One region of the Lysinibacillus irui genome, then DNA from elsewhere that is predicted to be linked to it. Evidence: riboswitches for the same ligand, from Rfam matches in the RefSeq annotation. Region 1 holds a riboswitch; each other region holds the start of a gene.
What was found. A riboswitch is a leader RNA that binds a small molecule or an ion and turns the genes downstream of it on or off. The one in region 1 is predicted to bind lysine.
Positions count from the first base shown of each region.

Region 2: another riboswitch for lysine. It lies ahead of OU989_RS10755 (transporter substrate-binding domain-containing protein); the one in region 1 lies ahead of OU989_RS16090 (aspartate kinase).
Region 3: another riboswitch for lysine. It lies ahead of OU989_RS01165 (amino acid permease); the one in region 1 lies ahead of OU989_RS16090 (aspartate kinase).

Region 1 covers NZ_CP113527.1:3,187,255-3,190,471, forward strand. Annotated here, with positions in the region: gene OU989_RS16085 (YslB family protein) at 95-529, shown strand; gene OU989_RS16090 (aspartate kinase) at 620-1,846, opposite strand; lysine riboswitch at 1,981-2,159, opposite strand; gene uvrC (excinuclease ABC subunit UvrC) at 2,265-3,217, opposite strand, start outside.
Region 2 covers NZ_CP113527.1:2,143,497-2,146,713, reverse strand. Annotated here, with positions in the region: gene OU989_RS10765 (amino acid ABC transporter ATP-binding protein) at 1-292, opposite strand, end outside; gene OU989_RS10760 (amino acid ABC transporter permease) at 305-1,030, opposite strand; gene OU989_RS10755 (transporter substrate-binding domain-containing protein) at 1,201-2,058, opposite strand; lysine riboswitch at 2,178-2,364, opposite strand; gene tnpA (IS200/IS605 family transposase) at 2,796-3,217, opposite strand, start outside.
Region 3 covers NZ_CP113527.1:226,061-229,277, reverse strand. Annotated here, with positions in the region: gene OU989_RS01170 (response regulator transcription factor) at 1-152, opposite strand, end outside; gene OU989_RS01165 (amino acid permease) at 316-1,779, opposite strand; lysine riboswitch at 1,862-2,038, opposite strand; gene OU989_RS01160 (CynX/NimT family MFS transporter) at 2,216-3,217, shown strand, end outside.

The DNA.
Region 1 (3,217 bases):
AATATAGTACATGATGCGTCGTTTTTTCTCGAAAAATCTATCATTACTTTATTACCGCCAAATTTTAAGAATATTCTAAGAAAGAAGGATAACAATGTTAAACACTCCATCTCCTACAATCTCATCATTTGGTTATGAGATCATTCGCGATCATATTCTATCTTCTATACTTGGTAAACATGAAGATGATGTCCTTTATTGGGCAGGTAAAGAGCTTGCACGTAAGTTTCCATGTAAAAGTCAAGACGAACTTATCGCATTTTTCGCAGATGCCTGTTGGGGTACATTAGCGTTATTAAAAGAATCAAAGGATGGTCGCATTTTCGAATTGACTAATGACCCAGAAATATTACAAATCAAACAACGTAGCTTTAGACTTGAGGCGGGATTTATAGCTGAACAAATTCAATTAGCTAAAGGCTATCTTACAGAATGCTATGAAGAAAAACGAGAAAAGCAACACCATGTCATGTTTACAGTCAAATGGGATGTTAAGGAACGTATTATGAATACCATCCCTACAGAGTAATGAAAAGGATTGCCTCCCTTATATGGGATGACAATCCTTTTTTCTTCCTATCATTTCGAACAATTACATAAAATGCTGTTTCTTCTATTATTATATATAAAGTGCTTGCTCTAAATTAAATTCATCATGTAATGCATTTGCTGCACGGATCATATCATCCTGTGGTACGACAACTGATACTTTTATTTCAGATGTGCTAACCATTTTTACGGGAATGTTTTCATGGCGTAATCGATCAAACATACGGGCAGCAACACCAGGATTAGACGCCATACCTGAACCAATAATGGAAACTTTCGCTAACCCTATTTCGAAGTCAGCAAAGCTAAAGCCAAGTGATACTTTGCTATCTTCTAGAACCCGCAATGCTTCCGCAAATTCCTCTTTTAAAATGGAAAAAGATACAGTCGGCTTTAATCCATCAATAATCGCTTGAACAATAATATCTACATTGATCCGATTTTCTGCTAGGGTGGTAAACATATCGGCTAATGAACCTTCGCTATAGGCATCATACCCAACTGTTAACCGAATAATATCTGCTTCAAAAGCTACACCGCGAACTACTAAATTTTTCTCCATTTCCACTTCCTCCTTCAATAAAGTACCTACCGACTCTACTGAACTAGAGCGGATGATAACTGGTAATTGAAACTTCTTCGCTAACTCTACTGCCCGTGGATGTATAACATGTGAACCTAAATTGGATAGTTCCAACATTTCATCGTAAGAAATTTCCTGTAGCTTTTGGGCATTTGTAACATAGCGTGGATCGGCTGTATAAACACCATCCACATTGCTATATATATCAACTCTCTCTGCCTCTAAACCTATGGCAAGAGCTACAGCTGTTGTTTCCGCTCCACCCTTTCCAAGAGTTGTTATATTATAATCGTCGTCAACACCCTGTTCTCCAGCAATGACTACAATTTGGCCTTGTTCAAAATGTTCTTCAATACGATGGACATCTAAATTGTCTATACGTGCATGTCGATACATACGATCCGTATGAATACCTGCCTGCCATCCAGTTAATGACACTGCCTTATAGCCTGCTTCTTGTAATGCAATAGCAAATAAAGAGCTAGATAATTGAGTACATGTGGACATCACTGCAGCTAATTCTCGCTTTGACACATCGTCAGTGAAACGCTTCACCATCATCTTTACGTCTTTTGCAGTTTGTCCCATTGCCGCTACTACCACTACTACATCAAACCCTTTATCCTTCTCAGCAATAGCTTTTCGAGCCATTTCTTGGATGTGGCCCGTTGATGCTAATGTAGCTCCTCCAAACTTCATCACAATTCTAGCCATTTTTTTGTTCCCCTTTCCAGTCTGCGTATTTCACTTAACTTCGAAGTGTAAAAACAGTCTCTAGAAAACTAAAAAAGCAACTTCCACATAACGTGAAAGCTGCTTATAACATGTACAATAATCGTAACTTGCGCATGTGTGATAGCTCTCCGAAACGTTTAGAATCGACAGTCTTACATTTCTTAAATGCAAAACCAGTACAACAAAGGAAACAACAATGCTGTACTTCGGCAAGCTCCCCTTTCACACAATGTCTCTGGACTTGTTCATCCTCCATTGTGCTATTCTTGAATCTTGCACCTCTATCATCACCTTAAAAGTGAAGTATTAAATTTATTAGCCCTGGCGTCCACTAACTAGCCATCCAAAGGGCTGTTTAACATTGAACAACAATGTTATTTACAACCTTAGCACATGTCTATTCCTTTGACAACGATTCTTGCTGAAAATAGGAGTAAATTTGGCTTGCTAACTTAGCAGGCATACCAGCCTCCTGTAAAGCTAGTTCGCTCGCCTCTCGAATTTTTTTGACTGACCCAAAATGTTTAAGCAACTGTTGCTTACGTTTAGGTCCTATCCCTTCGATTTGATCAAGGACAGATTGAATAGCATGCTTCTCATGCTGTTGACGCAAGAACGTAATAGCAAAGCGATGGACTTCATCTTGAATTCGTTGTAACAAATAAAAACCATCACTTGTACGCTTTAAGGCGATCACTTCTGGCGGATCACCAAACAATAGCTGCGATGTATTATGCTTGTCATCCTTTGCTAAACCCGCAATTGGTATAACAAGCCCTAGTTCATCTTCTAATACTTCACGAGCTACTTCCATTTGCCCTTTTCCTCCATCAATGAGGACTAAATCTGGTAATGGTAAACCCTCTTTTAAAACCCTCGTATAACGACGACGGATGACCTCCTGCATAGCGCCATAATCATCATGCTTGGCTGCTGAACGCGTTTTGTATTTACGATATTCCTTTCTTGCAGGCTTTCCATCAATGAAAACAACCATAGCAGAGACGGCATCCGTGCCATGCATATGACTATTATCAAAAGCTTCGATTCGTAATGGCGTCGTTATACCCATTGCCTCACCAAGAGCCTCACAAGCACCAATTGTACGTTCTTCTTGTCGTTCAATCAGCTGGAATTTAGCTGCCACAGCTATTTCAGCATTTTTGGTCGCTAAATCTACCAATTCCTTTTTCTGTCCTCGTTTTGGTGTGAGTACTTTGATATCTAATAATTCCGTTAAAATGGCTGCATCAATGGCTTGTGGAATAAAAACTTCTTTTGGCTTAATATGCTCAGGTTTCTCATAGAAACGCCCAACAAATGTTAAAAATTCTTCTTCAGCATCTTGAT
Region 2 (3,217 bases), 1.0 Mb from region 1:
TTAACACATTATGATTATTAAATAAATTGAACTGCTGGAATACCATTCCTAGATGGGTACGATATTCTTGGATATTGTGCTTTTCATCTAGGATGTCTTCTCCCTGATAAATTATTTGCCCGCCACTTGGTGTTTCTAATAAATTTATGCAACGAAGTAGTGTAGACTTACCAGAACCAGAGGAACCAATTAAACAAACAACCTCGCCTTTTTCCACTTGGAAATTCACATCTTTTAACACTTGGTTACGTCCAAATGATTTACTTAAATGTTCGATTTTAATGACTGCCATTTGTGCGTCCCCCTATACTGCTTCTTTTTGTTCTTTTTGATAGGCATCCGGTCCATCCAAACGTTTTTCAACATATAGAAGGATGCGAGATGCGGTAAATGTCATAATGAAATAAAGAACACATGCGACAAAGAACGATTCAAAATAACGGAAGTTGTTACCTGAAATTGATTTTGTTTGGAAGAATAACTCTGTTACGCCGATGACATTTAATACGGCTGTATCTTTAATATTCATAATTAGTTGGTTACCTGTTGCTGGTAAAACGTTACGTGCTACTTGCGGCAGGACTACGTGAAGCATGATTTGGAAGTGATTCATCCCAATCGCTGATGCTGCCTCGTATTGACCATTATCAATCGATACAATCCCACCACGCACAATCTCTGCCATGTATGCCCCTGTATTAAGAGAAACGACTAAAATACCTGCTGTGATAAAATGCATGTCAATTCCAAACGCGATATCTAATCCGTAGTAGACAACCATAGCCTGTACAATCATTGGTGTACCACGGAAAAATTCAACATAGCATGTTAGGATAAAATTAATAAGCTTCAGGCTATAAAATTTTATTCCTTTTTTACGAACTGGAATCGTATGCATAATTCCGATGAAAAATCCGATGAATGCACCAATAATTGTACTAATAATCGAAATCAGTAACGTATAATACGCACCTCGTAAAAACATTTGCCAGTTGTTTTCAATAATTGAAATTATCCATTCAAGACTCATGATGTTCCTCCTTACAATGTCATGTTGCTTGCTTATCTTTTTCGTGTCCTAGCTCTTTCTACCATTCTATGATTTGTCACGCTAGGACATTATCATTATGTAGAGAGGTTCTCATTTTGATAATGATGAAATGATCATGCACGGACCAGCAACTAGTCCGTGCCTTGTCATTATTGTGCTGCTGGTTGATTCTTAATCGCTTCTTCCATAATGGCTTGACGATCGTCCTCTGTAATACCTTTTAATATTTCGTTAATTTTTTCACGATTTGCATCTTCTTTGCGTAAACCTACAGCAATTGAAGTGTTAGAAAGATCTGTATCAAAGCCTTCTTCAAATGCAACATATGTGAACTTATCGTTCGCTGCTGCAGCGGAAATTCCTTCTGGACGTTCTGCTACATAACCATCAATTTTGCCAGCCTCTAAAGCGACACGCATTGCCGGGAAGCTTTCCATAGCAGTTTGTTTGTCTACACCTTTAATTTGATCAATAACTGTGTAGTTCGATGTATTTAATTGGGATGTAATTTTTGCACCAGAGAAATCTTGAATTGATTTTGCCCCTTCATATTTGCTACCCTTTTTAATCACCATTACGAAATCCGACGTGTAGTAGTTTTCAGTAAAGTCGATTGTTTTCTTACGTTCTTCTGTTGGTGACATACCCGCAATGATTGCATCAATTTTGTTTGATTGTAGCGCTGGTACTAAGCCGTCCCATTCCATTTTTACGATAACTAGCTCTTTGCCTAAGCCTTCAGCGATTTTTTTCGCCATTTGTACATCATAGCCGCCTGCATACTCTGCATTATCAGCAATTTTTACCGCGCCATTAGCATCGTCCTGCTGTGTCCAGTTGAATGGTGGGTAGCCAGCCTCCATTCCAATGCGGAATTCACCGCCGCCTTCTTCCTTGTCCGCGCCAGCATCACCTGAACCGCCGTCTTTTTTGTCGCTAGTGCCACATGCAGCTAGCACAATTGCTGTCATGATAGAGATCATTACTAACAACCATTTTCTTTTCATGAAAAACTCCCCTTTTCTGTAAAAAAATAAGACAACTGTACTAAAAAAGACCTAAGTTTATTGAACTTAGGTCTTACCTTTTATGACAGTTGCCCAAATCCTCACTATTATTTCCATATTTCCGAGATAGCACAACCTAGTAAACCTGGAAATCAATTTACTAGGACAGTCCTGCACTTATTCACTGCAGACCCAGCATAAAAGTACGAGCTCCTTTTATACTTCGGCGATATTTCCTTCTTCATTGCGTCTTCGCTTGCTTGTACTCAACAATGAACTAATAAATACCGCGCCTCTACCTCACTGGTAACATTCGTGAGGTTTGTTTATTTAATTGATATTTAGATACTACTATAAAACTAATATGTTCGTCAAGACGATTTTAACATTTTTCTGACTAATGACAATATTAGGTTATTATGCGTTCTCTATCCATTTTAAATCATTGAGCTTTCGTCAATATTTCTGAAAATTACAACATATTTTTATTATAGAGTATGTTTTCTATGTGAGAAAAGTTGTGTTTATTTCTTTTTTGCTCCTCTATACGATATAACATTAGTACTCTTTCAAAAATAGAATCGGTCGAAAGATTTCATTATGCACAATCAGAACCACCAGTCTAACTGGTGGTTTGCTCTACGCGTGAAACGCTGGGGTACTGGCCCATGTCTAAAGACACACTGAAAGGTCCGCCAACCGCACTCCGTTTTCACGCTACCACTAAAGTGGTTTTATTATTTTCGCTTTTTTGCTTGTATTTCTTCTCCTGTAAATGGATCAATGAATTCTTTCATAGTCATTTGATCCTCAAGAATATCCTCTTGCAATTGATTTTTTATATATTCCTGTATGATTTTTCTGTTTCGACCTACTGTATCTACATAATATCCGCGACACCAAAACTTCCTATTTCCATATTTGTATTTCAGGTTCGCATGCCGATCGAATATCATTAAACTAATCTTCCCTTTCAAATAACCTACAAACGATGAAACACTTATTTTTGGTGGAATACTCACCAACATATGAATATGATCAGGACAAGCTGTAGCTTCAATGATTTCTACTCCTTTTCTTTCACATAACTGGCGAAGAATTCTACCTATATCTGCTTTGATTTTTCCATAAATAATCTGCCTTCTATATTTTGGCGCAA
Region 3 (3,217 bases), 1.5 Mb from region 1:
ATAACTAAATCAAATGAATGGTTTAAACAATACTGTAATGCCTCTTCTCCATTCTTTGCAGTTGTAACACCGAAGCCTTCCAATAGTAAAAAGTTTTCTACCATTTCACGAATAGCCTCATCATCTTCAACTAGTAAAATATGTTTTTGCATTTTCATGCACCTCTTCCTAACTAAAAAGCCATTAGTATGACTTTCCACATCTATAGTATATTACCATATATATGATATAGATTAAGAAATAAATTTAACGCCCAAATATAAAAAAGCCGTCCTATCAACCGTCATACAACGGTATACAGAACAGCTTTTCTATTTAATCCTCCACTTTTAAATCACACTCATTAAGTGGAAGCATTTTTGTTTTATGTTTAATTTTATAGCCTAACCATAATAGTAAGAAAAATGGAATTCCAATATAAGAAACTAGAATACCGTACCAATCGATTTTGTCTCCTGTAAAGGCTGTGTAATTTTGTCCAATGACCACAATCATACAAACTGTAAAGGCGAATAGTGGTCCGAATGGATACAATTTTGCTTTATAAGGTAATAGCTTTGGATCTAAGCCCTGTGCGTCGAATGCACGACGGAAACGATAATGACTAAATGCAATGCCAAGCCATGCAATAAAGCCAGACATTCCAGAGGCATTTAATAGCCAGATATACACCACACCGTCACCGAAAAATGACGCTAAAAATGCTAAACAGCCTACAGCTAATGTTGCTAGTAGCGCGTAAATTGGAATACCACGGCGACTAAGCTTTGTAAAGATTTTAGGCGCATGACCATCCACCGCTAATTGCCATAACATACGAGATGATGCATAAAGCCCTGAGTTACCTGCTGATAGCATAGCCGTTAAAATAATAGCGTTCATTAACGACGCAGCAAAGGCGATACCTAAGCGATCAAACACTAATGTAAATGGTGATACTGCAATATCTTCTGATAATAGGCGCTCATCTGTGAAAGGAATCAGCATTCCTATTGCACCAATTGCTAAAATATAGAATAAAAGAATACGCCAGAATACGGATTTTACAGCTTTCGGAATATTTTTACCTGGATCATCAGTTTCACCAGCTGTTATACCTAGAAGCTCTGTTCCTTGGAATGAAAACCCTGCAGCCAGGAAAATACCAAAGGTAGCAAGGAAGCCCCCATGGAATGGCCCATCACTAATAAAGAAATTTGTGAAGCCTACAGGTGCCTGACCACCTAAAATACCAAAAATCATTAATAAACTAATAATAATAAAAACAATGACCGTTGCTACTTTAATCATAGCAAACCAATATTCACTTTCACCATAGCTCTTTACAGAAAGTAAATTAAACGTTAGCACAACAGCAATAAATAATACTGTCCAAAGTGCTGATGAGCTATCTGGGAACCAATATTTCATTATTAAAGACACTGCTGCAATTTCTGCTGCAATCGTAATTGCCCAGTTATACCAATAGTTCCAACCTAAAGCGAAGCCTAGTGCTGGATCTACGAATTTTGTTGCATACGTACTAAATGAACCTGATGATGGCATATAAGCAGCCATCTCTCCTAAGCTCGTCATTAGGAAGTACACCATAACACCAATTAAGGCATAGGCAAGCAATGCGCCTCCTGGCCCTGCTTGTGCAATGGCACCACCACTAGCTAAAAATAGCCCCGTACCAATTGTACCGCCTAAAGAAATCATTGTAATATGACGGCTTTTTAATTCTTTTTTCAGCTTTGGTTCGTTATGACCGAGCTGATTTACTTTTATTTCACTCACGATATAGCTTCCTTCCTATTTATGAGGCAAAAAAATGCCATCACATGAACAATGTGATGGCTAAGTTAATCCTCAGTTTTTCCTAAATGATAGCTCAACACGTTGTACAAACGTGACAGTTCTGTTCCTTTCGGAGACAGCCCCAGCATGAGGTTTTCAAGTCCCCTCACACTTCGGCAATATTTCCTTTCAGCTAATCTCATCAATGCTTGTCATTTCAATTAGCATACTTATAAATATCGCGACCTCTACCTCAATACAAACATGAGGCATATAATTATTAAATTTATGATGATTATTATACTAACATAAGACCATAGACATTTCAACAACACGGAAAATGTTCTGTATTTTATGAATCTTCTACTATTTTTAATAGTGTGATAAAGTGTTATAGTAGTTCAATTAGAATGGTTAATAACAGGGGGGAGTTATTTTGACTACAAATGATCATTCCGCTAGTTATCCAAGTAAAAAAATTAGCTGGAAAGGAACAACATTACTTTTAGTCTTTGGGGTTATTTTTATTGCCTCTACATTACGAATGCCATTAACTGTTGTTGGTCCAATCATATCCTTTATCCGTGATGATCTTGGTATCTCTAATGTATTAGCAGGCTTTCTAACAACTATTCCATTGCTTGCTTTTGCCATCATATCGCCTTTTGCACCTATCGTAGCACGTAAACTAGGGCTTGAGCTTACTTTATTTTTATCCACTATTCTATTGGCCTTAGGGATAGTTCTACGCTCACTTGGAACAACAGGATTACTTATATTTGGTACTATGCTAATTGGCGTAGCAATATCTTTTGGAAATGTACTCATTCCAGGATTACTAAAATTGAAATTTCCATACCATGTAGGCTTACTGATGGCCTTCTTCACCATGTCCATGAATTTAACTGCTGGCCTTGGCGCAGGTATTAGCTATCCAATAGCTAATTCATCATTAGGCTGGCAAGGGGCTTTGGCCATTGCTCTTGTACTTGTTGTCGTTACGATTTTAATTTGGATACCTCAATTAAAATCAAATAAACCTGAACCAACTACCTCATCTAAAAAGTCAGGTCCACCACTATGGAAATCACCTGTTACGTGGGCCGTCACAGGCGCAATGGGTTTACAGTCTTTATTATTCTACACGACTGCAGCTTGGATTCCAGAAATCTATATTGCCCAAGGATTAGCTCCTGATAAGGCTGGCTGGATGTTTTCTATTATGCAATTCTCTCAAGTTCCAATGGCATTAGCTGTGCCTATTATTGCTAGTAAAATGACTTCACAGCGACCTCTTGTACTGATGTTTACGTCGTTCTATTTAGTAGGCTTTGTTGGTGTTGTAATGGAATGGACAAGCCTTGGAGTACTTTGGATGGTCCTTCTAGGATTAGCAGGTGGTTCTTCATTCGCATTAGCCATGATGTTTTTCACCCTT